Regions from separate parts of the Sporosarcina soli genome, predicted to be linked through region 1. Evidence: riboswitches for the same ligand, from Rfam matches in the RefSeq annotation. Region 1 holds a riboswitch; each other region holds the start of a gene.

The links. A riboswitch is a leader RNA that binds a small molecule or an ion and turns the genes downstream of it on or off. The one in region 1 is predicted to bind S-adenosylmethionine.
Region 2: linked by a shared signal. The riboswitch ahead of metK (methionine adenosyltransferase) and the one ahead of ACFPRA_RS23325 (bifunctional homocysteine S-methyltransferase/methylenetetrahydrofolate reductase) in region 1 are both predicted to bind S-adenosylmethionine.
Region 3: linked by a shared signal. The riboswitch ahead of ACFPRA_RS24245 (MetQ/NlpA family ABC transporter substrate-binding protein) and the one ahead of ACFPRA_RS23325 (bifunctional homocysteine S-methyltransferase/methylenetetrahydrofolate reductase) in region 1 are both predicted to bind S-adenosylmethionine.
Region 4: linked by a shared signal. The riboswitch ahead of ACFPRA_RS21140 (bifunctional homocysteine S-methyltransferase/methylenetetrahydrofolate reductase) and the one ahead of ACFPRA_RS23325 (bifunctional homocysteine S-methyltransferase/methylenetetrahydrofolate reductase) in region 1 are both predicted to bind S-adenosylmethionine.

What each region holds. Positions count from the first base shown of each region.
Region 1 is NZ_JBHSNO010000018.1:39,526-47,125, forward strand. Features, by position in the region: gene ACFPRA_RS23315 (MFS transporter) at 1-1,086, shown strand, start outside; gene metE (5-methyltetrahydropteroyltriglutamate--homocysteine S-methyltransferase) at 1,326-3,620, opposite strand; gene ACFPRA_RS23325 (bifunctional homocysteine S-methyltransferase/methylenetetrahydrofolate reductase) at 3,659-5,521, opposite strand; SAM riboswitch class I at 5,829-5,935, opposite strand; gene ACFPRA_RS23330 (hypothetical protein) at 6,151-6,348, shown strand; gene ACFPRA_RS23335 (LutC/YkgG family protein) at 6,519-7,238, opposite strand; gene ACFPRA_RS23340 (LutB/LldF family L-lactate oxidation iron-sulfur protein) at 7,235-7,600, opposite strand, start outside.
Region 2 is NZ_JBHSNO010000006.1:250,365-257,964, reverse strand. Features, by position in the region: gene ACFPRA_RS13470 (NAD(P)H-dependent flavin oxidoreductase) at 1-415, shown strand, start outside; gene yidD (membrane protein insertion efficiency factor YidD) at 442-672, opposite strand; gene ACFPRA_RS13460 (Dps family protein) at 773-1,222, shown strand; gene ACFPRA_RS13455 (putative motility protein) at 1,285-1,467, shown strand; gene ACFPRA_RS13450 (transposase) at 1,709-2,017, shown strand; gene ACFPRA_RS13445 (NUDIX hydrolase) at 2,068-2,529, shown strand; gene ACFPRA_RS13440 (alpha/beta hydrolase family protein) at 2,519-3,310, shown strand; gene pckA (phosphoenolpyruvate carboxykinase (ATP)) at 3,371-4,957, opposite strand; SAM riboswitch class I at 5,143-5,279, shown strand; gene metK (methionine adenosyltransferase) at 5,656-6,852, shown strand; gene ACFPRA_RS13425 (CoA-acylating methylmalonate-semialdehyde dehydrogenase) at 7,033-7,600, opposite strand, start outside.
Region 3 is NZ_JBHSNO010000022.1:94,408-102,007, reverse strand. Features, by position in the region: gene ACFPRA_RS24260 (alpha-hydroxy-acid oxidizing protein) at 1-192, opposite strand, end outside; gene ACFPRA_RS24255 (methionine ABC transporter permease) at 283-954, opposite strand; gene ACFPRA_RS24250 (methionine ABC transporter ATP-binding protein) at 951-1,970, opposite strand; gene ACFPRA_RS24245 (MetQ/NlpA family ABC transporter substrate-binding protein) at 2,075-2,899, opposite strand; SAM riboswitch class I at 3,043-3,156, opposite strand; gene ACFPRA_RS24240 (SRPBCC family protein) at 3,430-3,852, shown strand; gene ACFPRA_RS24235 (DinB family protein) at 4,025-4,498, shown strand; gene rbsK (ribokinase) at 4,554-5,435, opposite strand; gene ACFPRA_RS24225 (nucleoside hydrolase) at 5,470-6,405, opposite strand; gene ACFPRA_RS24220 (NupC/NupG family nucleoside CNT transporter) at 6,418-7,599, opposite strand.
Region 4 is NZ_JBHSNO010000016.1:90,644-98,243, forward strand. Features, by position in the region: gene ACFPRA_RS21125 (GNAT family N-acetyltransferase) at 1-749, opposite strand, end outside; gene ACFPRA_RS21130 (M20 peptidase aminoacylase family protein) at 746-1,891, opposite strand; gene ACFPRA_RS21135 (MurR/RpiR family transcriptional regulator) at 1,888-2,748, opposite strand; SAM riboswitch class I at 2,983-3,093, shown strand; gene ACFPRA_RS21140 (bifunctional homocysteine S-methyltransferase/methylenetetrahydrofolate reductase) at 3,180-5,027, shown strand; gene metH (methionine synthase) at 5,020-7,600, shown strand, end outside.

The sequences.
Region 1 (7,600 bases):
TCTTATATCGCCTATCATAGCCCTCCGAAAAAAGTCGGATTAGGGATGGGTATCGCGCTTACCGGTGTGTCTTTAGGTCTGACGGCAGGCACGCTAGGGGTACCCTATCTGATCACCCTAGCGGAACCGTTTATGAATCACAATGCTTGGCGTTTTCCTTTCTTCGTAACAGGAGGCATAACACTAATCGTTGCATTCATTCTATTAAAGTATTTGAAACCAAAAGCTACTCCTGGCGTGGCTGTAGATTCATCCTCTCCAGGAATAAAAGCTCAATTCGGAAAAGGGTTCTTATATATGACCCTATACTCCGCCGTTTTCCTAGTCATTGTCATGGGGATCTATTTCTTCTCTGTCAAACTAGGGCTTTCTTCCATAGCGATTGCAATTATTCTTACGGCACTATGCCCGCTGCTCATTTTATATTTATATATAACAAAGAAATCCGAAATCAAGCCATTATTGGCGAATAAAAATTTGTTCTTGTTGTACCTATTCTTCATCCCAATCATGTGGCATTTATGGTTTTATGGTTTCTGGTCCGTCTCCATCGTCAAAGATTTTGGCGGCGGCGCGTTGATGGCGGCAGCATTGGTCGCTTCATTTAACGGATTAGCTGGTCTTATCGGTTTCCCTCTTGGCGGCAAAATCTCAGACCTCGTGTCAGATCGTCCGAATGGGCGGCGCAATGTACTCGCCGTGCTGACCGGTGTTCTGACCATCCTTATTTTCGTTTTCGCCGCTTACGTCATGATGGGGCATAATAATCCAGTCGTCATGTCCATCATGTTGTTTGTCTCAGGATTGTTCTTCTTCGCCTTGCAACCGGTGGCCCACGCGTTGGCATCAGATTTGACACCTGAAAAAAGCAAAGGATCCATGTTCGGCATGCTCAATCTGGTTGCTGAAATCGGGGCAGTACTCTCCCCTGTCGTCTCCGGTGTCGTTCGGGATAGTACAGGTAGTTGGGGAATGCCGCTCATGCTTGACGGCGCATTGATGGCAGCAGGTCTCGTACTCGTGCTCGCCGTCTCCAGTCAAAAAGTTCGCCAGACTGCATTATCTCCGGTGAAAGCGGAGAATTGATCCACCATTAAAACCGCCTGACCCTTCAGGCGGTTTTTCATTTGAGTTCTATAACTTCAGGCGGGAGGAAAGTCCCGATTCGCCAATAAACGATTATTGAGCGCCAATATATGTAGGGGAATCGCTGATATCTATCCTCCAGGCGCCGATAATGAAGTAATAAGCTCTAATATCACAGGGAGTTCCGCCGATAATAAAAAGCTTCCCCCATCCATTTAAACGGGGAAAGCCTTTTCCTTTTATTTCTGAACGGTAGCCAATTGGCTTTCTCTTACTTCTTTTGCCGCCTCGACCATCACTTTTAATCCTTCGATCGTTTCTTCTTCCTTTCGCGTCTTTAAACCGCAATCCGGGTTGATCCAAAATTGGGTCGGTTGAATCGTTTGGAGCGCGCGATGGATGTTTTGTTTCATCTCTTCTTTACTTGGTACACGCGGGCTGTGGATGTCATAGACGCCAAGGCCAATTTCTTTGTCATAGGTGTTATTTTCAAATGCCGAAATGATTTCTCCATGGCTTCTGGAAGTCTCAATGGAAATGACATCCGCATCCAATGCACTGATCGAATCGATGATTCCGTTGAACTCCGAATAGCACATATGTGTATGGATTTGTGTGTCATTTTGAACAGACGCGGTCGCCAGTTTAAAGGCATAGACGGCTGCCTCTAAATACGCCTTATGTTTTTCCGGATCGAGTGGCAAGCCTTCGCGCAATGCAGGCTCATCCACTTGAATCATGCGGATGCCGCTCTTTTCAAGCGCTTCGATTTCCTGACGTAGAGCTAATGCAATTTGGTTCAGCACATCGAAACGTGGAATATCATCACGCACAAAGGACCAATTCAAGATCGTTACTGGACCTGTCAACATCCCTTTTACCGGCTTCTTAGTCAACGATTGTGCATAGACGCTTTCTTTCACAGTAATGGGCTCGCTGAACGCAACATCTCCCAAAATGAGTGGTGGTTTAACGCAGCGGGAACCGTAAGACTGGACCCATCCGAACTCAGACACTGCAAATCCAGCAAATTTCTCACCGAAGTATTCCACCATATCCGTTCTTTCAAATTCTCCGTGGACGAGGACGTCGATGCCAATTTCTTCTTGAATGGCAATCCATTTATCGATTTGGCTATTGATGTATTGCTCATACGCTTGGTCTGTTATTTCGCCTTTGCGCCATTTCGATCTCGTCTGCCGTACTTCTGGTGTTTGCGGCAAGCTTCCGATCGTCGTTGTCGGCAATAGCGGCAACTGAAAGCGCTGCTCTTGCGCCTGAATCCTTTCCGCGAATGGCAATGCGCGATTCACGTCCTGATCCGTCAGTTTGGCAACATTCTCTTTCACCTCTGTATTTTGGCGATATTTGGAATTATTCAGTGCAGCCAAGGCTTTTCTGCTTTCTTCAAGTCCTGCCGTAATCGCTGCGCCCCCTTTTTGTACGCCTTTCGTCAACAGGACGATTTCAGCGATCTTCTCATTCGCAAAAGCTAAACCACCTTTAATGACCGGATCTAATTTCTCTTCAGGCTCCGTACTAACCGGGACATGTAAAAGGGATGCAGATGATTGCACAATCAGTCGTTCTTGTTCAACATGCTCTAGGATGTCCTGCAAGAGTGCCACTTTTTTGTCCAAATCGGCACGCCAGACATTACGACCATCAATGACACCTGCCGCCAAGACCTTATCTTTTGGGAACCCATACTTTTGTAGCAATGAAAGCGAATCGCCATGCACAAAATCCAATCCTAATCCATGTACAGGCAATGCAGCGACCGCTTCATAGTTTGCGATCTTTTCAAAATAAGTTTGCAAGATGATTTTCAATTGCGGCACAGCTTTGCTCATCGCCGTATAGGCTTTTTTCACTTGCTCGATTTCCTCCGCCGACAACTCCTTCGTCAAAATCGGCTCATCAATTTGCACATATTGTGCCCCCGCCTCTGCAAGTTCTTGCAAAACTTGAACATATAATGGTGTAAATTCTTGCAATAAAGAAGCAAAATTTTCATTTCCATAGGATTTGGCCAATTTAATATACGTAACAGGCCCTAACAATACCGGTTTGCCATCGATGCCTAGTTTCTCTTTCGCCTCTTTATAGAAAGCGAGTGGGCGATTCTCCACCAATTGCGGCGTGATGCCTTCAAGTTCCGGTACGATGTAGTGATAATTCGTGTTGAACCATTTCGTCATTTCAGATGCGACTGCATCTTTCGTTCCACGAGCGATGGCAAAATAAGTTTCCAAAGACACTTTTCCACCTGTATAGCCAAAACGCTTTGGAACGACACCAAACATAATCGATGTATCCAATACGTGATCATATAGGGAGAAATCTCCTACGGGCACTAAGTCGATGCCTAATTTCCGCTGTTTTGCCAAGCTATCTAAACGGAGTTCTTCTGTCGTTGCGAGCAGCTCAGCCTCCGAAATATCACCATTCCAAAAACGCTCCAACGCTCTTTTCCATTCACGTTTCCCACCAATTCTTGGATAACCAATCGTCGAACTTTGTACATTTACCATGTAAATAATCCCCTTTGTCTACTTAGTATTTTTTCATTTCATCCATGTACAGCACTTTCTGTTCGAATCACCCCCTTTACTGCGGGCACTTTTTCCTTGATATACTTCGTTAATGCAACCGTCATATCGTAACGCATGAAAGGCGTGATCAAGTAAATACCGTGGAAATGCTCCAGCGCCACATCGATCAGCTCTTTCGCAATCGCCAACCCTTCGATCGTAGACTGTTCCCGATTACCGGCGGTGGCCGCCATTCTTGCACGAACCTGATCTGTCAATTTGATGCCCGGCACTTCATTATGCAAAAATTCGGCATTTTGAGGTGAGGTTAGGGGCATAATTCCGATATACATTGGTGCTCCTATATGTTTAGTCGCCTTATACACCTCTTCAATTCTTTCAGGGCTAAAAATCGGCTGGGTAATGAAATAATCAGCTCCTGACGCCAGTTTCTTCTCCAATCTCGGAATAGCCCTTTCCAGATGACGGATATTCGGATTAAAAGCGGACGCCACCGTAAAAGAAGTTTTCTCTCTCAACGACTTCCCGGACAATGAAATGCCTTCGTTAAACTGCTTGATCAGTTGAATCAATTCAAACGAGGTAACATCGAAAACAGAAGTCGCTCCCGGAAAATCGCCCACTTTTGTCGGGTCTCCTGTAATGGCCAACAATTCAGTGATGCCCAATGTATGAAGCCCCATCAAATGCGATTGCAAACCGATCAGATTCCGGTCCCGGCAAGCGATATGGACAAGCGGAGTGACCCCAGTCTTTTGCTGAACGAGCGAAGCCATGGACGTATTGCAAATCCGTGGCGATGCCAATGAATTATCTGCCAATGTAATGGCATCGACCCCTGCATCTTGCAAGGCATGTGCCCCTTCGAAGAACTTTTGCGTATCCAAATGTTTCGGTGCATCCAATTCAACGATTATCGAGTGCCTTTCCCTTACCGTCTCCAACAGCGACGGGGCTTGTGGACCTTTTACTTTGGATGCTGTCACTTTAGGCTTTTTCACTTTGATGACCTTTTCACGGATCGGGTCCCGATTGATCAACCCTTTTGTCAGTGCTTGGATATGCTCAGGTGTCGTTCCGCAACAACCGCCGATCAGATGGACCCCTTGTTCCCGAAAACTGGCCGCATAATTTTCAAAATAGGCCGGTTCATTTTCGTAAAACAATTTGCCATCCCGGTATTCAGGGAAGCTGGCGTTGGGATAGACCGCCAATAAGGCACGCTTTGGAAGCGGCACAGTTTCCAATGATTTCAACATATGGTAAGGCCCCAAATGACAGTTGATACCAACCAGATCCGCTCCCAAATCTTCCAACTGCTGCAAAGCATCCTCCAGCTCTATTCCATTTTGCAAAATACCGGCCTCATGCATGGAGACGTTTGTTACGATTGGAATATCCGTCGCTTCCCGAGCGATTTTCAAGACGGTCTTCAATTCCTCGAAATCATAATACGTTTCCAGTAGAAGACCATCCACCTCCTCTAAGAGCAAGCAATACAGTTGCTCCCGGAAACTACGTTTAATTTCCTCTTCCGTTCCGATTGTCGTTTGAGTTCCGTGGATGCCACCAATCGTGCCAAGGATGTATGTCCCCTTCCGAGCGGCTCTCTTGGCAATTTGGAACGCGGCCTGATTGATTTTCTTTACATGGTCTTCCAAACCATATCTGGCCAGTTTGATATAATTCGCTCCATACGTATTGGTTTGAATCACATCCGCCCCCGCCTCGATATAGGCCTCATGAATATGTTGCACTTGTTCAGGTTGCGTCAAGTTCAACTCCTCAAAACAGCGGTCCACGCCCGTCGTATAGAGCAATGTCCCCATCGCTCCATCTCCTATCAAAACACGGTCCTTCAACGTATCTAATAAACTCAACGGCTTCACATTCCCCTCTCCCACTTTGGTTTTTACTTTCATATAAATCAATCACGTCTCAGCGTAATTGCTCCGGATTTTGAATTGTGAATCGAACAGCGAAGGGTTCGATTTGCCGTATTTCTACGTTCTTTGCAGAAATTAAGGCACTAGCCATCGCCACAATTGACTCCTTTCAAAATCCGTGACATCCACCGGAGGCTTGATTTGAATCAGCAGGGAGTCCAAACTCCCTGCTGATTCAAATCAAAAAAGAATCCGCCCCTCTATACATAAAGGAGCAGACTCTTCATATGAACAAGTCTTTTCCTCATCTATCAAGTCGTTTAAAGGACTTGCTGGAATTAGCACCGTACCAAAATGGTGGTTGCTGAGGCGTCATCGGGCCAGTCCCTAAACCTCTCTAGATAAGAAAAACTATTTAGTTTTATTTGCTTATTTCGTTATTAACGATAATATACGCTAATCAGAAAAAATGCAACCTTTTTTCAAAAAGATCTTTGATTTTCCGAAAATAAATTAGCAACTAACACTCTAAACACATGAAAATAGACCAAGCAAAAACAAGGTAGTGTGCATAGTATAAAGTAAATTGTTCTTCCAATTCTTTTAGAACGGAGGTGATGAATTTGAAAGCTTCCTATGGTATTTGGATCGGCTGGTTAGCCATTATTTTTGCTGTCGTCGGATTTTTTTACGCCCCGTTTTGGCTGGGAGGCATCGCGCTCGTCTTAGGTATTATTGGTCTCTTCTCCCCACAAAAAGGTTTAGCATGGACCGCGGTTATCCTTGCTATAATCGCCTTACTCATACCGATGGTTCCTTAGCCAACCGAACAGTGCAGAGTTCGGTTTGTATAATTACCGCGCCCTCTGCGGAAATTATACATTAATTCCAAGAAAAACTTATATAGATAAAGGTATTTCAATTTGTATAAAAAACCGTGGACGGAATACTCCATACACGGTTTTTTGAGTTCTATGAATCTAGATTCTGCTTATAAATCTTCCACAACTATATACGTCATATTCATCGGTCCATGAACGCCGACGACAAGAATCATTTCAATATCGGCCGAATTGCTTGGCCCCGTTATAAAGTTGATGCAGGAAGCCAAGTATTCGCCGTTAGCCGTTTTTTCCCGAATGATTCGCGCTGCTTGGGTCATGCGTGGAACGATCGTACTTTTTGGAATGATGATGATCGATTTCAACGGTAAAAAACTGACGGTTCTCCCTTTGTCTTTACTGCTGAATAGAACCGCTGTGCCCGATTCCGCTAATGTGATGTCACTGATGGTGATTCCAACATTCGCCCGCTCGACAAGCTCAATATTTTCTTTCCCTTTAGCGGTTTCCCATTCATGAACGGGGATTTGTTCAGCTGGTAACGTATCCTTCAGTAGCGGAGTGAGCCCAAATTGTTCAAAACGGGCATCCTTCCAGGTAACAACAGGGCCTCCTCCATAGGCTACAATCGTTTGATGCAAGTCGGACGCTAGTTGTTCTTTGGTTGTCACAACAAAATCCGTATTGATCACTTGGCATTGTTTTGCCAACACGTCTACTAACTCATCGGGACTAGCCCCTTGTAAAACTTTGTCCTGAGGTTGGTGACGCCACTTTGGTCTGATAATATCGGTCGCGACTTTCTCTCTGCCAAGCTGTTTGGCTATTTTAGTGAGAAAGGCTTCCCTCCCTTGAATGTTCCCAGTCAAGATTCATCGTCTCCTTTCGAACGTTCCTTGTACCAATCACGGAACCGTTCTTTGTGAGGTGCTGGGAATTCCCGGATTTCGGTCCATGCTTTTAACGGTCCGACACCTTTGGTAATTTTATCGCCAACTGTGAATGGATTCATAGCCGCAGGTGCGATTTTGGACCCCATTTTATAGAGCGCGGGAGATGCTGCGCCCAACCCGAACGCCTTCATCGCCAGCTTTTCCGAAATCGGTGCTTTTCCTTCTTTTTCAACAATCACTTGTCGGTGTTTATGCAACAGTTCGTGAAGGGGAATCTTCACCGGACAAACTTCCGTACACGCCCCGCATAATGTGGAAGCATAAGGGAGTTCCTTATA
Region 2 (7,600 bases), on a different contig from region 1:
TGCGGGCGGCGTCCAAATCGGTACTCGATTAATCGCAACGAAAGAAGCGCCGTTTCATAAGATGTATAAGCAATCTGTTGTCGAAGCGGAAGATACGTCGACTGTTATTCTCGGTCGGAGTATTGGTCGTACAAGAAGGGTGTTAACGAATGCCTATGCGAAAAAGATTAAAGAGCGTGAAAAGGCGGGGATGACACTTGATCAATACATGAACTGGACAACTGAAGACCAACATATCAAAGGCGCCATCGAAGGGGATATGGACAACGGTTTTATCAATAGTGGTCTTATAGCAGGTTTGATCGATGACATACCAAGTGTTAAAGAGTTGCTGCAGTCCATGATAGTAGAGGCCGAAGAAAGGATACAATTAACCGCCGACAGGTTTCGAGAAATTCGCGGTCGCGGTAAGTAATAGAGGGAAAGAATACAGCTTTTCTATTATTTTTCCTTCTCACCCTTTTCCGGCACCGGATCAAACCCGCCTTCATGAAATGGATGACATTTTAAAATTCGGCGTATGGCGAGCCACGAACCTCTCAATGCTCCATGTTTTTCGATTGCTTCCATTCCGTAATGGGAACAAGTCGGGTAGAAACGGCAGGAAGGTGGCGTCAATGGTGAAATGGCTTTTTGATAGATTTTGATAAAAATGATTAAGATTTTTTTCATGATGAGAACTCCCTATTTGCACTAATATGTTTATTGTAGTGACTAATGTGGTAAATGAACAGTGGGACGAATTAGATTAACATAATAGGGAGCGATTTTTATGTCAAAAGAACTTATTCAAGAATTGAACACGCAAGTATCCACATGGTCTGTTATGTATACAAAGCTTCACAATTATCATTGGTATATAAAGGGCCATCATTTTTTCACATTACATGCTAAATTTGAAGAACTATATAATGAAGCAACTGCCCATATGGACGAGATTGCTGAAAGGATTTTGACATTGGGAGGTAATCCAGTTGCGACGTTGAGAGAGCATCTGGAACAATCCGTTGTCAAAGAAGCGTCAGGTGAAGAGAAGGAAGATCAGATGGTGAAGACGGTCGTCGATGATTTCGGGGAAATCATGAAATCGCTGAAAAAAGGGATGGAGCTGGCCGCGAAGGATGGCGATGATATGACAGAAGACTTGCTGAACGCCACTTATCAAAGCATCGAGAAACATCAATGGATGCTGAACGCCTTCCTTGGCGAGGACAATAAATAATCAATACAACTTGAAATCAACCGGAACTTGCCGATAGGAAGGATATGGAGGGAGGAAGCGAAGTGGATATCAATTCCATCATGGCCAGCCAGCTGAGAAGCCTTCAATCGACGGTTCAGTTGAGCGTGTTGAATAATGCCCTTTCAATGAGCAGTACCGCCGCGACGGATATGCTGAAAAGCTTACCGGATCAGCCTGTCGCAGCCCATCCTAATAAAGGGGCTTCGATTGACGTCAAAGCATAATCTTTTTTAAGTTTACGCTGTAAATTAGGGATTCCTTCAGCCTGATTGAAAACGCTTGTCAGCCTAGGCGCGAAGTCGAGCGAAGACGCGAATCGAACTAGGGTTCATGAGCGGACGAGCGAGACGAGCAACAACGGATGCGAGCGTTTGTCAACAGGCTGAAAACATGCACTTCCATTTCTTTGGAAGTGCATGTTTTCATTCGAACGGTCCATCCTAAAATGAAAAAGGATGTGTCCACATGGAAACGTATAAAATGTATGTATCCGTCGCTAATCAGCAAGTGTATCATCGCCCCCATGACTCGCCTTGGGAATATGAAGTCGAAGTGCCGAATGCTTACGTATCGATATTCCATCGGTTATTTGATCAGATGTATGATCTTGAAATCCGTAATTTTTATAGGGCTCATTTACCGTATATCCCTTATCATTACGATAAGGATAACCATGATATCGATTTGCGGACGATGAAAGTGTATGCGCTCATCCATGAATTTACCGATGATGAGTCGAAACGATTCATTGAAAAACTACCGTATTTCCGTTGATTGGTTGGCCGTCCTTCGTTACACTTAGTATAATGAAGGACGTGATAACAATGTACCTATTTGAGGATATAAATGGTGGACGTGTCGAACTGACTTTCGGTGAAAATCGAATGGGCATGCAGGCTAGACACGTCCTTGTCGTATTAAAACATAATGGGAAATGGTTACTCACCCCTCATTCTACCCGTGGTATCGAGTTTCCTGGCGGTAAAGCGGAAGAAGGGGAATCCATCGAAGATGCAGCGATGCGTGAGACATATGAAGAAACAGGAGTAACTATTTCAAAACCTGTCCGATTTGCGCAATATGTTGTACATAATGAACTGACATTTTGTAAGGCGGTCTTTACCGCAAAAGTGGTGGACGTTGAGGAGCAGCCGACATTGCATGAGACGGAAGGTGCTTTATGGCTGACAGATGAAGAACTGGAACGTTGCGAGACGTTAAGCTTTCATATGAAAGGAACTGGAATGGAACAGCTAAGAAAGTGGGTGGAGGACAATGACGCTTAATGGAGTAATCGTTCATCGCAGACCGTATCCTTCCCCAAATCCGCATGTTGTTTTGGAGGAAATTACTTATTGGTCGGACGGGCATAAAGTCAAAGGGATGATGGCGGAACCGATTGCTACAGGAAACTATGAAGGAATCATATACCTGCGTGGTGGGATGCAGCATATCGGCATGGTGCGTCCAGCACGAATTGCGCAGTTTGCCGCTCAAGGGTTTGTCGTCTTTGCGCCGTATTATCGAGGAAATCGCGGGGGCGAAGGCCGGGATGAATTCGCGGGGGCCGATCGGCAAGATGCGGTCTATGCCATTGATGTGCTTAAACAGAATCCGAAGACGAATCGGGACAAAATCCACTTATTCGCATTTTCAAGAGGGGGTATCATGGCGCTTTGGACCGCCATTTTACGGGATGACATCGCCTCTGTCGTCACATGGGCAGGCGTCTCGGATGTCGTATTTACGTATAAGGAACGAAAAGATATGCGACGCATGATGAAGCGTGTCATCGGCGGAACGCCGAATAATATGCCGGAAGGTTATCGGGAACGGACGGCGCTATTTCGGATCGATGAAATTGATGCACCTGTCTTAATCATTCATGGCATGCTCGATACGAATGTTTCATTTCAACAGGCGGTGTTACTGGAGAATGCCTTGCGAGAACAGCAAAAGGATTATGAAACATGGTATTTTCCACAATACACTCATTATTTCCCACCGGTCCAAAATGCACAGCTCGTCCGCGACTTATGTGACTGGATGAGAAAGCAGGGAGATTAGGAGTTTGAAAATTAAAAATCGTGTAGCACATTTGAAATGTGCTACACGATTGAACGTTGATTAAGCGATTGGTCCGCCTTTAAGGACGATATCTTCTGAAACCGTACCAAATTTCTTGAAGTTTTCACGGAACAGGTCTGCCAATTCTTTCGCTTTTTGATCATAAGCCGTACCATCAGCCCATGCATTGCGTGGATTCAGCACTTCCGTTGGAACACCTTCGATAGATGTTGGCATTTGAAGTCCGAATACAGCATTCACTTCTGTTTCAACATCATTTAGTTGTCCTGCAAGTGCTGCACGTACCATAGCGCGCGTGTATTTTAGATCCATACGTTTACCGACGCCGTACTCGCCGCCAGTCCAGCCAGTATTGACAAGGAAGACTTGCGCGTTATGCTCATCGATTTTCTTGCCAAGCATTTCCGCGTATACTGTTGCATGGAGCGGTAAGAATGGTGAACCGAAGCAAGTTGAGAATGTAGCTTCCGGTGATGTGATGCCACGTTCAGTTCCAGCTAGTTTCGACGTGAAGCCGCTTAGGAAATGATACATTGCTTGCTCTTTCGTTAACTTGGAAATTGGAGGTAAGACGCCGAATGCATCTGCTGTCAAGAATACGATCGTTTTCGGATGTCCAGCAACAGATGGGTCAACGATGTTGTCGATCGCTTGGATCGGATACGCAGCGCGCGTATTTTCCGTCAATGTACCATCGTCGTAATCAGGAATGCGTGTTTCTGGATCGATGACGACGTTTTCCAAAACGGAACCGAATCGGATTGCACCGAAGATTTCAGGTTCTTTTTCTTGAGAGAGGTTGATGCATTTTGCATAGCAGCCACCTTCAATATTGAAAACACCATTATCAGACCAGCCATGCTCATCGTCCCCGATCAGTTTGCGGTTCGCATCTGCGGAAAGCGTCGTTTTCCCAGTTCCTGATAGACCGAAGAACAAAGCGACGTCACCATCTTCACCGACGTTTGCTGAGCAGTGCATCGGCATAATGTCTTTTTCAGGAAGCAAGTAGTTCATGATGGAGAAGATGGATTTCTTCATTTCACCTGCATACTCTGTTCCACCAATCAAGACGATCCGCTTTTCCATGGAAACGATGATGAATGTCTCGGAATCCGTTCCATCGATTGCAGGATCCGCTTTAAAGGACGGAGCTGAAACGATGGTGAATTGCGGGACATGCGTTTTCAATTCTTCTTCGTTCGGGCGGATGAATAACTGATGGACAAATAGATTATGCCATGCAAATTCATTGACGACCCGGATGGATAGACGTGAAGCGGGATCTGCACCTGCGAAACCATCGAAGACGAACAGTTCATCTCTCTCTTTTAAGTGGCGGATTACTTTCGTATATAAGGACTCGAAAATGTCGGCAGAGATGGGACGGTTCACTTTACCCCAATCAATTTTGTCTTTCGTGGTCTCTTCCTCGACGATATACTTATCTTTAGGAGAACGACCTGTATATTTACCGGTTTGAGCTGTGATTGCTCCATCCGCAGTTAGTTTTGCTTCACCGCGCGATGTCGCCTTTTCCACAAGCTGTGGTACTGAAAGCTGCATATGCACATTTTTACCAGACAGCAGTTCTTGAAGCTCATCGCCAATTCTCGCAGATATCATAATTTATTACCTTCCTTTACGTATAATCCCAATCTTCTTTGGGTAACATCACATTATGGAATTAGTATAACACATTTAACGGATTAGTCTATACTAATTCAAAGAACAATTACTTTGTACGCGAAAATTGAAAAAAGATTTGACATCAGTGACAATTTTCCGTAGGATGTATAGTTGAACGGATACTCTTATCCCGAGCTGGTGGAGGGGTCAGGCCCTATGAAGCCCGGCAACCTGCAATGACTTTTTTGTCAGCGCAAAGGTGCCAAACCTGTAGCAAGATATTTATCTGGATACAGATAAATATCCTGTATGATAAGAGTGAAAGGTGCATTTACAATCCTGCCTTTCCTCATGTGCTTTTTACGTGAGCGAAAGGCTTTTTATCTTCATTCAGCAGACTTCTACCTCCATAGAGGGTGAGATGGATGCTGTTTTGTTTACTATCTAGCGGGTATTCAAACGCCCGCTGAACGAAGATAAAGCCTCCGGCGGATGTCACAGATTTTGAAAGGAATTAATTGAGCTTTGCTCAATTCAAAATCTGGACGCAATTACGCCGAGGCGTAATTGATATAAAATCGCCCTTAATCCTCGTGTATAGAGCTCGAAATGGCTTGAAGTCCGTTCATCTTGGGGGCTTTACATGGGACATATGAGTACCGTATCAATCTCGTAGGATATAAGGAGGAACTGGAATGACAAACCGCCGACTGTTTACATCAGAATCGGTAACAGAAGGGCATCCGGACAAAATGTGTGACCAGATTTCGGACGCTATTTTGGATGCCATATTAGAAGAAGATCCCAATGCGCGTGTAGCGTGCGAAACGACAATTACAACTGGACTTGTCCTGATTGCAGGGGAAATCACGACGTCCACTTATGTCGATATCCCGAAAGTGGTTCGTGAAACTGTGAAAGGAATCGGCTATACACGTGCAAAATACGGATTTGATTGGGAAACATCTGCAGTGCTGACTGCAATCGATGAACAATCACCTGATATCGCTGCAGGGGTTGACGAGGCATTGGAGTCGCGTGAAGGCTCCATGACTGATGATGAGCTTGAAGCGATCGGAGCGGGTGACCAAGGGCTAATGTTCGGTTATGCTTGCAATGAAACACCTGAACTGATGCCATTACCGATCAGCTTATCCCATAAACTTTCTCGCCGCCTTGCACAAGTGCGGAAGGATGAAACAATTAACTACTTGCGTCCAGATGGAAAAACGCAAGTGACTGTGGAATATGATGAAAACAACGTGCCGGTACGGATCGATACAATTGTCATCTCTACACAACATCATCCGGAAATCACACTTGAACAAATTCAACGCGATATTAAGGAAGTTGTCATTAACCCGGTCGTACCGGCTGAGTTGATCGATGAAAACACGAAATACTTCATCAACCCGACAGGCCGCTTTGTCATCGGTGGACCTCAAGGGGATGCCGGTTTGACAGGTCGTAAGATCATTGTCGACACTTACGGTGGATATGCTCGCCATGGCGGCGGCGCATTCTCGGGGAAAGATCCAACAAAAGTGGACCGTTCCGCTTCATACGCGGCACGCTATGTTGCCAAAAACATCGTCGCTGCAGGACTTGCAGATCGTTGTGAAGTCCAACTTGCTTACGCGATCGGCGTTGCTCAACCGGTATCGATTTCAATTGATACTTTTGGGACAGGCATCGTAGCGGAAAGCAAGCTTGTGGAACTCGTTCGTGAACTGTTCGACCTTCGCCCAGCAGGCATCATCCAAATGCTCGACTTACGTCGTCCAATCTACAAAGCAACAGCAGCTTATGGACATTTCGGTCGCACGGATGTCGTTTTGCCATGGGAACAGACGGACAAAGCGGAAGCATTAAAAAAACTAGCTGGACAATAATATATGAAGCCGGAAGAGCAAATGTGCATCTTCCGGTTTTTTTTCTGTGAAAAAACCTAATAGGGGGGAGCCCCCCTCATTCATATCTCGTTCCTAGCGGGTGAAACAGATTTATGCATAAAAACGGAAGTCACCCCAATCAAAGGATGACTTCCTGTTTTACTTTCATCTAAAAAACAATTACCAACGCGCAGTTAACATTTTCCTTCTTGTATAAAATTCTATTCCATCCGTTCCGTTTGCATGTAAATCTCCGTAAAATGAATTTTTCCATCCAGAGAATGGGAAGAAGGCCATCGGGGCAGGTACCCCTAAATTCACCCCTAACATACCTACTTGGATATGTTCACGGAAGTAACGGACGTTGTGACCGCTTGCCGTAAACAAGCAAGCTCCATTGCCGAAATCGGATTTATTGGTCAACTCGATGGCCTCTTCAAGTGTTTCCACTCGAACGATTGAAAGGACAGGCGCAAAAATCTCTTCCTTCCAAATCCGCATATCTGTTGTGACATGATCAAAGATCGTAGGGCCTATAAAGTAGCCGTCAGCCGTCATGCATTCGTCTTGACGTCCATCCCGAAGGAGAACCGCACCTTCTTCTTGTCCGCTTGCGATATAATCAGCTGTTCGTGCCTTATGTTCTGGCCGAATAACGGGACCGAGGAAAACCCCTTCATCCAAACCATTTCCGATCGCAATTGAATCTGCGGCATCTTGAAGTTTTTCAATCAGTGGTTCCGCAACT
Region 3 (7,600 bases), on a different contig from region 1:
AGCGTACTTGGAAAAGGAAGAAACATTTTTTTGCAATGTTTCTTCACGGCCGGCACCGGAGTGGATATAACCGAATGCGCCTTTCCCCATTTTTTCCTGCGCTGCTTGTTCCAACTGCTCAAATGAAACTGGAAATGATTCGGACGGGTCAATATTTTGCAATAATAAGTCGTTATTTCTTGTAGTTATCATTGTTGCTCACTCCGTATCAGATGAAATTTGTCTTCTATAAATGCTGTACGTCTCGGTGATAATAGCCACAATCTTCGATATACACTTCATTTAATCCTTTTTAATACGAGCTGCAAGGCGATTGCCGAGCGATTGGATCAATTGGACGATAATAATGAGGATCAAGACCGTTGCGTACATGACGTCGACTTCGTATCTCAAATGTCCAAAACGATAGGCCAAGTCTCCTAAACCACCGGCGCCGACAAGCCCAGCCATCGCCGTCGCCCCGATTAGGCTGACAGTAGCAATCGTTAACCCCAAAATGATAGAGGGACGTGCTTCCCGTAACATGACATGCCAAATAATTTGTCTTGTTTTGATACCCATCGCGGTGTAGGCTTCTACCACCCCTTGCTCGACCTCAAGAAGTGCAGATTCCATTAGACGTGCAATATAGGGGGACGTGTAAAGTACAAGCGGCACGATAACCCCTTTGACGCCTATCGATGTGCCGACAATTAGCTTCGTAAACGGCAAAATGAAAAATAACAATATGATGAATGGTATGGACCTAATAATGTTGATGATTAAATTTAACGTATGGTATAGCAATTTATTATCAAGCGCTTGCCCTGGCCTTGATAAGACTAATAAAATCCCTAATGGAATCCCAATAATGATGGAAAATAACAGAGCGATTCCGACCATTTGGAATGTCTCGATTGTCGATTGTCCAATGATGGGCAACCACTTTTGGATAAAATCTTCATATCCGTTCAATTTTGACCCTCCAATTCTTCCGTGCCAACGCCTTGCTCATGTATGAAAAGCAACGCATTTTCAACTTCTTCTTTTTCACCTGCAACGTGAACAACTAAATTCCCAATCACGCCATTTTTCAGTTCAATAATATTGGCTGCTAAAATGTTAGGCACAACGGCAAATCGTTTACTCATTTCAGCTAACAATGGTTCTCCTGCAATATCGCCAGTAAAAGTCAATCTTTGAACAGAACCTGTTAAATTTAATTGTGAAATGAGAGACGGAGATAAATTCCGTTGAGCGATAGTGCCCAAAAATTTGGTAGTCGTTGGTTTTTGAGGGTTTGAAAACAGGTCAATCGTTGTCCCGTGTTCTACGATTTTTCCGCTTTCCAAAACGTAGACGTAATCGCAAATTTTTTGTATGACGTTCATTTCATGTGTGATCAGTAAGATTGTAATGCCGAACTCTTCGTTGATTTTCAACAGGAGATCGAGGATGGATTCCGTTGTTTCGGGGTCAAGTGCACTTGTCGCCTCATCGCTTAGCAAAATTTCAGGTTCTTGCGCCAATGCCCTAGCAATTGCGACACGCTGCTTTTGCCCCCCGGACAATTGGGAAGGATAGCTTTGATGTTTATCCGCTAAACCGACGATTTCCAAATACTTTTCAGTACGTGCTTTTACTTCCGCCTTATCAATCCCGATCAATTTGAGAGGGATGGCGATGTTGTCGTATACCGTTGCTGTCTTTAGCAAGTTAAAACCTTGGAAAATCATCCCGATTTTGCGACGCGCATTGTCTAGTTTGTGAGGAGGGATGGAGGTGATTTCTTCCCCGTTGATATAAATTTTTCCACTTGTCGGTCGTTCCAGCAAGTTCACACAACGGATCAACGTACTTTTTCCGGCACCACTGTAGCCGATAACGCCATGGATCTCGCCTTTTTTCACATGAATATTTGCTTTGTCGACGGCTATTACTTCATTGTTTTTCGCAGGGAAAACTTTCGAAACATTTTCCAATACAATCACTGTTTTATCTCCTTTTGAAAGAAAACGTTACCTAAAGCGGTAACGTTCCCTGAACTATTATTCATCACGGCTTGGAATGATGGGACTTCAAACATTCGTTTTCATTACCAAGAAGGAATGAGAGATCCATCAAATCGTTCTTCGATAAATTTTTTCACTTCTTCGGAACGATATAAATCGACAAATTGCTGAATCACTTCATCATCTTTTGATTCGGCCCGAACAGCGATAATGTTCACGAACGGAGAATCCTTCGGTTCAATGAAAATGGAATCATTTGCCGGAGAGAGTCCCGCATCGATTGCGAAGTTCGTGTTGATCGCTGCTGCGTCAAGTTCAATTAATTGACGAGGGATTTGTGCTGCATCAAGTTCAATGAATTGGAAGTTCTTTGGATTGTCAACAATGTCATTGACTGTCGCGTTGGAGTCTAGACCTTCTTGAAGTGTAATCATCCCCGCACTTTCAAAAAGCATCAGTGCGCGTCCACCTTGAGTCGGATCATTTGGTAAGCCGATTTTCGCACCTTCAGGCAGTTCGCTTACATCTTTTACTTCGTTAGAGTAAATACCCATTGGGAAAGTGACTGTTTCACCTACAGAAACAAGATCCAAGTTCCGGTCTTTTTTCATTTGTTCAAAGAAAGGAATCGTTTGGAAGATATTCATATCAATCTCACTCTCGGCTAAAGCAACGTTCGGCATTACGTAATCAGAAAATGGTTGTATTTTAATTTCAAGACCATCTTTTGCCGCCAGTTCTTTCACTTTTTCAACGATTTCTTCGTGTGGACCAGCAGTGACACCAATGGTTAGAACCCCATCACTTAATAAGCTTTCTGTTGCGTCTTGGGACTTGTCCTTGCCACCGCATGCAGCAAGTGCTGTTAAAACTAAAATGAGTAATGCTGTAAAAAGTAACTTCTTCATAACACTTCTCCGATCTATTGTTTTTCTTGATGCTTGGTAAACTAAAAAGCTTGAACAGCGAATTACTGACAATTTAGTAGAAAATAACAAAAAACCTCTCAAAATGAGAGGTTCATAAGCATTGGAATAAACGCTGACGTCCTCTCTCATTTTTCAAAACAATTACGTTTTGCAGGATTTAGCACCTTTCCATACTAGATTGTATGGTTGGTTGCCGAGCTTCAATGGGCCAGTCCCTCAGCTTCTCTTCATGAGAGATATATGTTATGTCAATAATACTGTTGTAAAATACTATACTGCATCTGAGTAGCTTCGTCAATCAGTATTCAGAAAAAATGTTGTTTGAATTAGAAAAATGTCGAAAATTGGCGTATAACAGATAATGGATTCTAATGCGATGGTAAAGCATGTCTAAACTTGGCTCTCGCCGTTTGTTTTTAGTCGCATGTTTTCGGATAAACTAAAAAAGGAATAGCTGTTAGAGATGACGAATTATAAAAAGAATAACTTCGAAAAAAGGAGCGGAAAAGATGGATGCGAATCATTCGGGAATAACAGTTGAAGCAATTGTGCATGCGCCAGTGGAGAAAGTATGGGAATTTTGGACAGTGCCTGATCATATTACGAAGTGGAGCAATGCCTCTGATGATTGGCATACGCCATATGCTGAAAATGATTTACGGGCCGGAGGGAAATTTGTTTCCAGGATGGAAGCGAAAGATGGAAGCTTCGGTTTTGACTTTGGGGGCATTTATGACGAAGTACGTGTTCATGCATTCATTTCCTATACATTAGAGGATGGAAGAAAGGTTGAAATCACCTTTGTCCCCCAAGGAAATGACACAAAAGTGATTGAAACATTTGAGCCCGAAACGATGAATCCGATTGAAATGCAACAAGAAGGATGGCAGGCGATTTTAAATAATTTTAAAAAGCACGCGGAGCAACAATAATTTCATACGTATCATAAAAGGTGCCAAGTACAAGCGTTAATGTATTTGGCACCTTTTATAACGATTTGTTCGTAGCTGATTTAGATGTTTGGACGCTAACAGTCAGCAAATTGGACAAGGAAAATACCAATAACTACAATTGAGTGGGAACACTATGAAGGAGTGATTGAGTATGTATCGTAAGGTAGAAGACTTTTTAGAGGATTGGACAGTGTCATCTGAAGGAACTGCTAATGTGATGAGAGCAATGACAGATGAAAAACTTGATCAAGCGATTGTAGAAGGTCATAGCTCGCTTGGCTGGCTGTCGTGGCATTTGGTTGGCGCAGCGGGGGCTTTCGGCCATTTTGCTGGTTTCCAAGTTCAGGGACCAGGTCAACAAGATCCTCAACCACAAAGTGCGCAAGAAATTGTTAAGAGGTATGAAACACTCGCACAAGCGATTAAGGAAGAAGCAACGAAACTGACCGATGAAGACCTACTCGGGGAAGTTACCGGTTTCACGGGGCCAACTAAACGCGGGAAATTATTAAGCATGCTCATCAGCCACGAAACACATCATCGTGGCCAAATGACTGTCCTTCTTCGCCAGGCGGGGTTAACTGTCCCACCTATCATGGGTCCGACAAAAGAAATGCAAGGTTAATGAAATAGGCGCCAACTTCTAATCCTGTTTAGGATTGGAAGTTGGCGCCTTCGATTTATTGTTCTAAACTCAAACGTTCCCATACAGATTCCAAGGAAGGCATGCCATTCTGGGCTCCTTTTTTCTCCACAGAGAGGGAAGCACTCGCATTGGCAAATTTTATAGCTTCTTCTATTCTCTTTCCTTCCGCGATAGCAACGGCGAAACTACCGTTAAATGTATCACCGGCACCGGTTGTATCGACCGGTGTTGTTTGGAATCCTCGGATGAATTGATGCTGTTCTCCGTCATAGAAACGAGCACCTTTGTCCCCCAATGTTACGATGAGTTTATTCGGATATTGTTCCAATGCTTGTTCGATGTCATCACCGAAAATATGTCTGCACTCCGATTCGTTCGGCGTCAAATAAGTGGCCAAGTCGATGAATTCTTGTTTGAAATGGTCGACAGGTGCCGGATTTAAGACGACAGGGATCTGATGTTCCTGACAGATTTCTAGCGCTGTATGAACAGTCTCCGTCGGTATTTCCAGCTGGATGACGACGAGTTCACTGCCGATGATCTCCTGTTTCACTTGTTCGATATGACCAGGTGTCAGGCGGTTATTTGCACCGGGAACGACAATGATTCGGTTATCGGCCTCTGAAACAATGATGGAAGCGATGCCTGTCGTTTCGTCAGGGATTGCAAAGACATGATCCGTTTTCACGTTTTCTTGTTGTAAGGAAGCCAAGGCCATCTCGCCGTATTGATCGGTGCCGCAAGCGCCGATCATTCGCGCTTCCTTTCCCAGTCGCGCAATGGAGACGACTTGGTTTGCACCTTTTCCGCCGAAAAACGTTGAAAACGTATTGCCTAACGTCGTTTCCCCTTTTTCAGGTACATAGTCCGTTTCAACAACCAAATCCATATTAATGCTTCCGATTACGGTAATCATATGCTCACCTCACTTAAAGGTTATACGAATGCCCTTAATTTGAGTACTTCTTAAGCGCCTCGATCATCAGTTTCCAAAAACCATCTACATCAAGTTCTACACCGAATTTCGCATTCACTTCTCTGCCTGTGACTCCGTGCAGATCCACTAATGTCGTTCCCGCAGTAAATTCACCTTTTGTTTCCACCGCAATGTTGACTTCTTTCATCGTAAGTAATTCCGGTGCGACCAAATAGGCAACAGTGAGGACATCATGGACCGGTGCGCCGTCAAAATCGAACATTTCTTTATAGGTCGATGCAAAGAAGACTAATAGCTCACCGACGATGTTCGCAACACGATTGTCGATTTGATTCACTTGCTCGATCACTTCTTTTGTCGCCAACGCTTGGTGTGTAATATCAAGTCCCATGACAACAGTCGGAATGCCACTTTCGAACACTTTTCTCGCTGCTTCTGGATCCGCCCAAATATTAAACTCTGCAGATGGTGTCCAGTTACCGAAAGTGCCGCCGCCCATCAAGACGATTTCTTCGATGTTTTCTTTAATTTCCGGTGCTTTTGTGAGCGCTAAGGCGACGTTTGTCAACGGTCCTGTCGGAAGAATCGTCACAGGTTCGTGTGATTCTTTGACCAATCGGATGATCGTATCTGCTCCATGTTCTTCACTCCAACTGCGGGATGGTGCCGGCAGTTCCGGACCATCCAAACCTGAATCCCCGTGGATACCCGGTGCTGTTTCACGTAACCGAACCAATGGCTCGCTTGCCCCTTTAGAGACGATGACGTCCGTTAAAGAAACCAAGTCACAGATTTTTAATGCATTATCCGTTGTTTTTTCAATTTCGGCATTGCCTGATACGGTTGTTATTGCTAGAATATCCAATTCAGGCTGTGCTGCTGCTAAAATGATCGCAATCGCGTCATCATGTCCTGGATCACAATCCATAATAATTTTTCTTGTCGTCATTGTTATTCCCCCTTACATAATTAGCCCGATCATTGTTCCTGAAATGACGGAAGCGAGTGTCGCTCCCAATAGTAGTTTTAATGCGAATTTTGAAACATAATTTCCTTGTTTTTCACTGATTGATTTGATGGAGCCTGAAACGATACCCACGGTTCCGAAGTTCGCGAAACTCACAAGGTAAACGGATACGATAGCAATCGTTTTGTCGGAAAGATTCGAAGAAATCTCGCCGAAATTCAACATCGCTACGAATTCATTCGTAATGAGCTTGGTCGCCATAATGCCACCTGCTTGTACCGCTTCACCCCAAGGAACCCCCATGAGGAAGGCGATCGGTGCAAAAATATAGCCGATCATTGTCTGGAAGGAAATTTGGAAGATTCCTTCAAACATTACATTCACCAATTCCATTAGGGCTATAAATCCTAAGAGCATCGCCGCAACGACAATGACGACTTTAAAACCGTCCATGACGCTATCGCCAATCATTTGGAAGAAAGGAACTCGTTTCGTTTCTTCAATTTGCATAAGGTCTTCTTTTTCATCTAGATCATACGGGTTAATAATATTTGCGACAATTAGCGCACTGAAGATATTGAGCACAACAGCCGTCACAACAAATTTCGGCTCCAGCATCGTCATATAAGCTCCAGCCATCGCCATACTGATCGCGCTCATCGCGGACGTACAAATGGTGTACAGTCTTTTTTGCGTTAAAAGCGGAATTTGTTTAGTGATCGTTAAGAACACTTCGGGTTGTCCAAGGACAGACGTTGAAACGGCAAAATAGCTTTCCAGTTTACCCATTCCTGTAATTTTGCTTAAAAACAAACCTAAATATTTGATGATGAATGGCAGTACTTTAATGTAATTCAAAATACCGATCAACACTGCCATGAACACCAGAGGTAATAGTGCTACAAAGAAAAACGTTGTAGCCCCTTCATTGACCATGCCGCCAAAAACAAATTGAATACCTGCATCTGCAATTGCCATTAAGTTTTCAAAAAATACGCCTATTTTGGTAATCGCAATGAGACCGATATTCGTATTCATCATGAGAAACACTAATACAATTTGGATGGCTAACATGAGCAAAATACGTTTATATTTTATTTTTTTACGATCATTACTAACTAGGAAGGCAATACCAAAAACGAGCAAGACTCCAGTGAGTAAGAAAAGAATGTTCAAG
Region 4 (7,600 bases), on a different contig from region 1:
TTTACCAATGCATAGCCTTCACGGAAAAGCGTTTGGAAGATAGTCCTGATTTTTAGTCGCCAATCCAGTGCAAGTTGCGGCTCACTTTTTTTGATCAACTGAATATGTTCGGGGATCGGAATTTCGATACCGGCACTGTCCGTCGGTATTTCTTCTTCATTAAAATTTAGCATCGGGTTTCCTTGTTCAGATTTCCCTACTGGAAACGGACGATCAAAACGCTCAATCGTCGGAACCCAACGCTCTCTCACTCTTTCGCTCTTGATCCACCATTCGATTTTAAAACGGTCTGAAGGCAATCCTTTGTTCAAACCATCTTCCATTTCACCGTACCAATTTTCCAAATAAGTGCTACAAATTCCAGATAACTTCGATACATTCAAATATGCGTTCCGACTTTCCAAAGGATCGAATGTCCAGGTGATCAAGTCGTAACCCATTTCGATGGCATATGCGCGTTGCTCTTCTTTCAATGTTTTGCCGATTCCCATCAGCTGATAATCCGGATGGATCCCGAGCATATGGGAACATAAATAAGTTTTTCCATTTGCAAATCCGGTAAATCCATAGGAGAAGCCGACGATTGTCTCCCCATCAAAAGCACCGAGCATCAGCCCTCCATTGGTGATCGCCGTATAGGTTTGATGGACCGGAATCGGTTCCGATCCCCATACGGTTGTTTCAAGGGATTGGACGAGACGCATCTCTTCAATTGTTTCCAGTTTACGTGTTGTAATCGTTCGATTCATTGTGCCACTTCCTTTTGTTCTAACCGTTCAAACGTTTCGATCACTGCCCGTGTTAGAATTTCAATGCCGGTCAAAATACTGTCTTGGTTGAATGTCATCTTTGGATGATGGAGGCCGGGTGCAAGGTCACAACCGAGTCCAAGCATCGTCGCTTTTACGGAAGGACGTTTCAATGTGTAAAAATGGAAATCCTCTCCGCCTGGTGTAACAATCGGCGAGACTAAATGAGATTCCCCTACCGTTTCAGAAATCGCTTGTGCCATAATATCCACGGCCGTTTCATCCACCTCTGCTGCGGCAATTTCAGCGAGAAATTCATAGTGAATCTCCACACCAGTCATCTTAGCAACCGATTCAATTGCAGTTTGTACTTGATCAAACAGCTTGTCCATGACCGCATTCGTTTGCGCGCGCATATCAATGCTGAAGACGCCATTTCCTGGGATGATGTTGGCTGATTCACCGCCAGCTTGGAACATCGTCATTTTCGCCGAATGGGGCACCATCGGGTCGACATGGATGGAGCGGATCGCCTGTACGAGCAAAGCCATCACTTCAATGGCGTTTTGTCCGAGGTGCGGCCTAGCCCCGTGCGTGTCGGTGCCGCTTATGGTCCCTTTCAACATTTTCGCCGCGCCATGCATGATCGCCGGTGCCGAGTAACCAAGGCCGAGTTCCTGGATTGGGCGAAGGTGGACGCCATACAAGTAATCGACGTCATCGACTAGTCCTTTGTCGACAAACGACAATGCCCCCGTCCCTTTTTCCTCGGCGGGTTGGAAGAGCACTTTCAGTCGACCGTTCTTCGGATAGCCCAGCTTCTTCAGTGCGAGTAATGTCCCGACTGCCATCGTCATATGCGCATCATGTCCGCATGAATGATTCGCTTGGTACACGCCGTCGACTTCCTGCCAAAGTGCATCGATATCCGTACGGAGACCAACGCAATAGTCTCCAGCTCCCGCAGTTACAACAAGCCCTGTTGAATCATCAAATGTCGAGACCTCGAATCCTTCATTCTCGATGAGTTGTTGTAAATACTTCGTTGTTTCGACTTCCTTCCAACTGATTTCGGGGTGAGCGTGTAAATGCGCGAACACCTCCTCAACAATCGGTTTCAGCTCTTGCAATACCGTTTTCATTGTTTCTCCGCCCCTTCCACAAATAAAAAATCGCTATTCAATGATTGATAGGTTTGTTGACTTTTTTCGAAGTGCTCCTTTTCTTTCACAGACACACCGGCAACCAGCGCATTCATAAACGAAAACAAAGAAGTCGTCGCATCAAGTGTGGATTTATTCGGTGAGTAAATGGGAAACAGTACATCACTATGCGCTTGGATGGGCGCTAACAACGAATCTGTTATCGCGATGACATAGGCTTGCTGATCACGGGCCAATTCAGCGATGCGGATTGTTTCTTTTAAATACCGGTGAAAAGAAATAGCGACTAAAACGGATTGATCATTCATCGCACTTAACGTTCGAATGACATCTTCTGCTTCAGTGCGGATGAGTCGGACGTCAGGCCTGACCAGCCCAAGCGAATAGGAAAGCCAACTAGCCGCGGCATGGGAAGAACGAAGCCCCAATATATATACCGTTTGCGCTTTTGAAAGTTGGTCGATCGCCGTTTCATAATCCGTCTCATTGATCTGCTTAATCGTTTCCTGGATTGTACGACAGTCCTGTTCCATCACCTGTTCATAAAAATGAGGCGCTTGTTCCAACTCAAGCTTGGATTGCTGATAAGTGTGCAAACTGCTTTCTTGAAAGAGCAACTGTTCCCGCGTGGTCTTTTGCAGTTCAGAATAACCGGAAAGCCCGAGACTATAGCAAAAGCGGATGACCGTCGTCTCACTTACTCCGATCATCGCGCCAATTTCCTGTGCCGAAGACACCGCGACATTTCGGGGATGATCCAACACATAAGTGGCAACTCTCTTTTGACTTTTCGATAAGTTATGGAAATGCTCATGCACGAGCTCTTTTAATTTCATCATTGATCACCATTTGAAGTATAAGCATTTTTATTCCGACAAATGAAGTTAAAACTTCATAATTGATTGAAAATTATTCTAACATAAAAGTTTGCAGAGTACAACCTATTTTCTGAACCTTCTTGCGAAATTGTTACAGTATCAGAAACCAACTGGCCCTAGTATAAGGAGGGCTTGACGTTTACCAATCCCCCTGTTATGATAATTAAAATTATTCCCAAAACTAAATATTATGTCTTATCAAGAGAAGCCGAGGGACTGGCCCTATGACGCTTCAGCAACCAGCCGAAAGGTAAGGTGCTAATTCCAGCAGGATCATGACTTTTTTGATCCCGAAGATAAGAAGGTGCGAATGCATAATGTCGAAAAGCCTTCTTTCTAGAAGGCTTTTTTATTTTTTACTTTTTAATAATGAAAGGATAAGAATAACGATGAACTTGCTAGATACACTCAAAACGAATGTACTCACTGCCGATGGTGCTATGGGTACGATGCTCTATTCATATGGTATCGATTTTTGCTATGAAGAGCTTAATGTTGAAAAACCGGATATCATCGAGAAAATACACCAAGAGTACATCTCGGCTGGTACGGATATCATTCAAACGAATACATACAGTGCCAACGCGATTAAACTTGCTCGCTACGGACTGGAAGATCGGGTAAAAGATTTCAATGAGGCAGCCATTCAAATTGCCAAGCGGGCAGCCGCACCAGGTGGTCAATTTGTATTGGGGACAATTGGCGGGATTCGCGGGATTCGAAAAAGTGATGCTTCATTGGATGAGATTATAAGGTTTGTCCAGGAACAAGCGGAAGTCCTATTAGCTGGAAATCCAGATGGACTTTTACTTGAAACCTATTATGATTTTGAAGAATTATCTTCCGTCGTTACTCATTTAAGGAGACTGACTGATACACCTATTATCGCACAAGTATCGATGCATGAACCCGGCGTCTTACAAAATGGTATATCACTTAACGATGCCTTGCACCAACTTGAAGCGACAGGTGCGGATGTCGTCGGCGTCAACTGTCGACTCGGACCACACCATACAATACAAGCTTTCGAAGGTGTGACGCCTCCTAAAACTGCTTTTTTATCGGCAGCGCCAAACGCCAGTCTTCTTGATATCGAAGATGGACGGATTGTCTATGTCGACGAAGCAGATTATTTTGGACGCGCGGCGGTCTTGCTCCGCGATGAAGGTGTACGTTTGATCGGCGGATGCTGTGGCACGACACCAAAACATATCAAAGCCGTCAAGCAACGGATTGCGGATTTACCACCAATCGTCAATAAGATAGTGAAAGTGCCGAAACCGATTGTCATTCAAGAGGCCGATCCAAGAAAAAATGAACCTTTACATGAAAAAGTCAAAAGAGAACGTTCCATTATCGTTGAACTGGACACTCCTCGCCATCTCAACACACAGAAATTTTTAGAAGGCGCGGATGTACTGTACCAAGCCGGTGCTGATGCAGTGACAATGGCAGATAATTCACTCGCTTCTCCGCGTATTTGTAATACGGCAATGGGTTCTATTTTAAAGCATGCAAACAACGTCCGTCCCCTTGTCCATATTACATGTCGCGATCGAAATTTGATCGGTCTTCAATCCCACTTAATGGGACTCGATGCGCTGGGTATTCACGATATACTCGCCATCACCGGCGATCCGACTAAAGTGGGAGACTTCCCTGGAGCAGCGAGTGTTTACGATGTATCAAGCTTAGAATTACTTCAACTGATTAAACAATTGAATGAAGGCATTTCCTTTTCCGGGAAACCGCTGCAAAAGAAAGCCAATTTCTCCGTTGCAGCGGCATTTAATCCAAACGTTCGTGTCATAGAGCGTGCTGTCAAAAGGCTGGAGAAAAAAATCGAGTGCGGCGCAGATTATTTTATTACCCAGCCTGTCTATTCAAAAGAAAAAATTATCGAAATCCATGAAGCGACAAAGCATATAGAGACACCGATTTACATAGGGATTATGCCTTTGACGAATATCCGAAATGCTGAATTTTTACACCATGAAGTGCCGGGTATCAAATTATCTGATGAAGTACTTGAGCGCATGCGCAAACATGGTGACGATAAACAACAATCGGCGAAGGAAGGCCTTCAAATTGCGAAAGAATTGATCGATACGGCTGCACAATTATTTAACGGTATCTACATTATTACACCGTTCCTTCGTTACGATCTATCACTTGAATTAATCCAACATGTACAAGCAATTGATGCAAAGAAAGAGGGAATGGCAACTCATGTCTAAACACCTAATTGAACAACAACTCCAGAAAAGAATACTCATCATGGATGGGGCGATGGGCACCATGCTTCAAAATGCCAATCTTTCTCCCGAAGATTTCGGCGGTGAAGAATATGATGGCTGCAACGAGTATTTAAACGTGACAAGACCCAATGTCCTTGACCATATTCACCGTGAATATTTGCACGCTGGTGCAGATATCATTTCGACGAATACCTTTGGCGGGGCAGCGATCGTCCTGGATGATTATGATTTAGGCGATCAAGCCTATGATATTAATTTCCGAGCAGCGCAAATCGCAAAAAAATGTGCGAATGACTTTTCCACCCCGGAATGGCCACGGTTCGTCGCGGGGGCGATGGGACCGACAACAAAAACATTATCCGTAACGGGCGGCGCTACATTTGACGGTCTCTCACACGACTTTTATATTCAGGCAAAGGCGCTGATCGAAGGCGGTTGCGATTTACTGTTAATGGAAACCAGCCAGGATATGCTCAACGTCAAAGCTGGGACGCTTGGCATCAAGCGCGCTTTCGAAGAGACTGGACAAGAATTGCCCGTGATGATTTCCGGGACGATAGAACCGATGGGTACAACGCTAGCGGGTCAAAGCATCGAAGCATTTTATATTTCAATAGAGCATATCAAGCCGCTTTCTGTCGGTCTCAACTGTGCAACCGGACCGGAATTTATGACGGATCACCTCCGCTCCCTTTCAGAGCTGGCGACAAGTTATGTCAGTTGTTATCCAAATGCCGGGCTACCGGACGAGGAAGGTCATTACCATGAATCGCCTGAATCTCTTTCGAAGAAACTAGAAGGTTTTGCCGATAAAGGCTGGCTAAACATCGTCGGGGGGTGCTGTGGAACAACACCTGCACATATTCGTGCCATCCGCGAAGTTGTGGCGGATAAAAAACCGCGTCAAAGCCCGGAAATAGCGCATGGTCATACAGTGTCTGGTATTGAACCGCTCCTCTATGACGATTCGATGCGTCCACTGTTGATTGGCGAACGGACAAACGTCATCGGTTCCCGAAAGTTTAAACAGCTCATTGTGGACGGTAAGTTTGAAGAAGCATCAGAAATTGCGCGCGCTCAAGTGAAAGGCGGCGCCCATGTCATTGATATTTGTCTCGCAAATCCGGACCGTGATGAACTTGACGATATGACAAAATTTATGAAAGAAGTCGTCAAAAAAGTGAAAGTGCCTCTTGTGATCGACTCGACGGATGAAAATGTGATAGAAGAGGCGTTGAAATATTCACAAGGAAAAGTAATCATCAATTCCATCAACTTGGAAGACGGCGAAGATCGATTTGATGCTGTCCTGCCGCTTGTCAAAAAGTATGGTGCCGCTGTCGTTGTGGGGACGATCGATGAACCCGGAATGGCAGTTACGCGGGAACGTAAACTCGAAGTTGCCGAGCGGTCGTATGATCTCCTCGTTAACAAATGGGGATTAGCGCCGGAAGACATCATCTTTGATCCGCTCGTTTTCCCAGTTGGAACAGGTGATGAACAATATATTGGCTCTGCTGTAGAAACAATTGAGGGGATTCGTCTCATTAAAGAAAAAATGCCGCGTGCGTTGACGATTCTTGGTGTGAGTAACGTGTCTTTCGGGCTCCCCCCTGTCGGTCGCGAGATATTGAACGCTGTGTACTTATATCACTGTACGCAAGCGGGACTCGATTACGCGATTGTCAATACGGAGAAGCTTGAACGTTATGCTTCTATTCCTGAAGCGGAAATTAAAATGGCGAATGATCTGCTCTTTGCTACAACGGATGAAACGTTGGCGGAATTTACAAATTTCTATCGCGGGAAGAAAAAAGAGAAAACGGAAGATGATATACCGAAAACGGTCCCGGAACGACTTAGCTATTATGTAGTGGAAGGAACGAAAGAGGGCTTGATTCCCGACTTGGAAGCGGCACTTGACCTGTATGACGCGCCTCTCGATATTATCAATGGACCGTTAATGGACGGCATGGCGGAAGTCGGCCGCTTATTTAACAACAATCAACTGATTGTTGCAGAAGTGCTGCAAAGTGCCGAAGTGATGAAGACATCTGTCTCCTTCCTCGAGCAATTTATGGAAAAAAATGAGGGAGACACGGGCAAGGGGAAAATCGTTCTAGCCACCGTAAAAGGCGATGTCCATGATATCGGAAAAAACCTGGTCGATATCATTTTGAGCAATAACGGCTACACAGTCGTCGATATTGGGATTAAAGTAACTCCATCTACACTGATCGATGTGATCCGTAAAGAAAAACCGGATATTGTTGGATTATCAGGCCTACTTGTCAAATCCGCCCAGCAAATGGTCATCACTGCTCAGGACTTCAAAGCTGCGGGAATCGATTTGCCCGTGCTCGTTGGCGGTGCAGCATTGACGCGAAGATTTACCGATACAAAAATTGCGACAGAATACGATGGTCCGGTTTTATACGCAAAAGATGCAATGTACGGGCTCGAACTTGCCAATCGTCTTCAAAACAAAGAAGAGAAAGCAACACTCTTAATGGAACTACACGAACAACGAGAAAAACGAGCAGCAAACGATG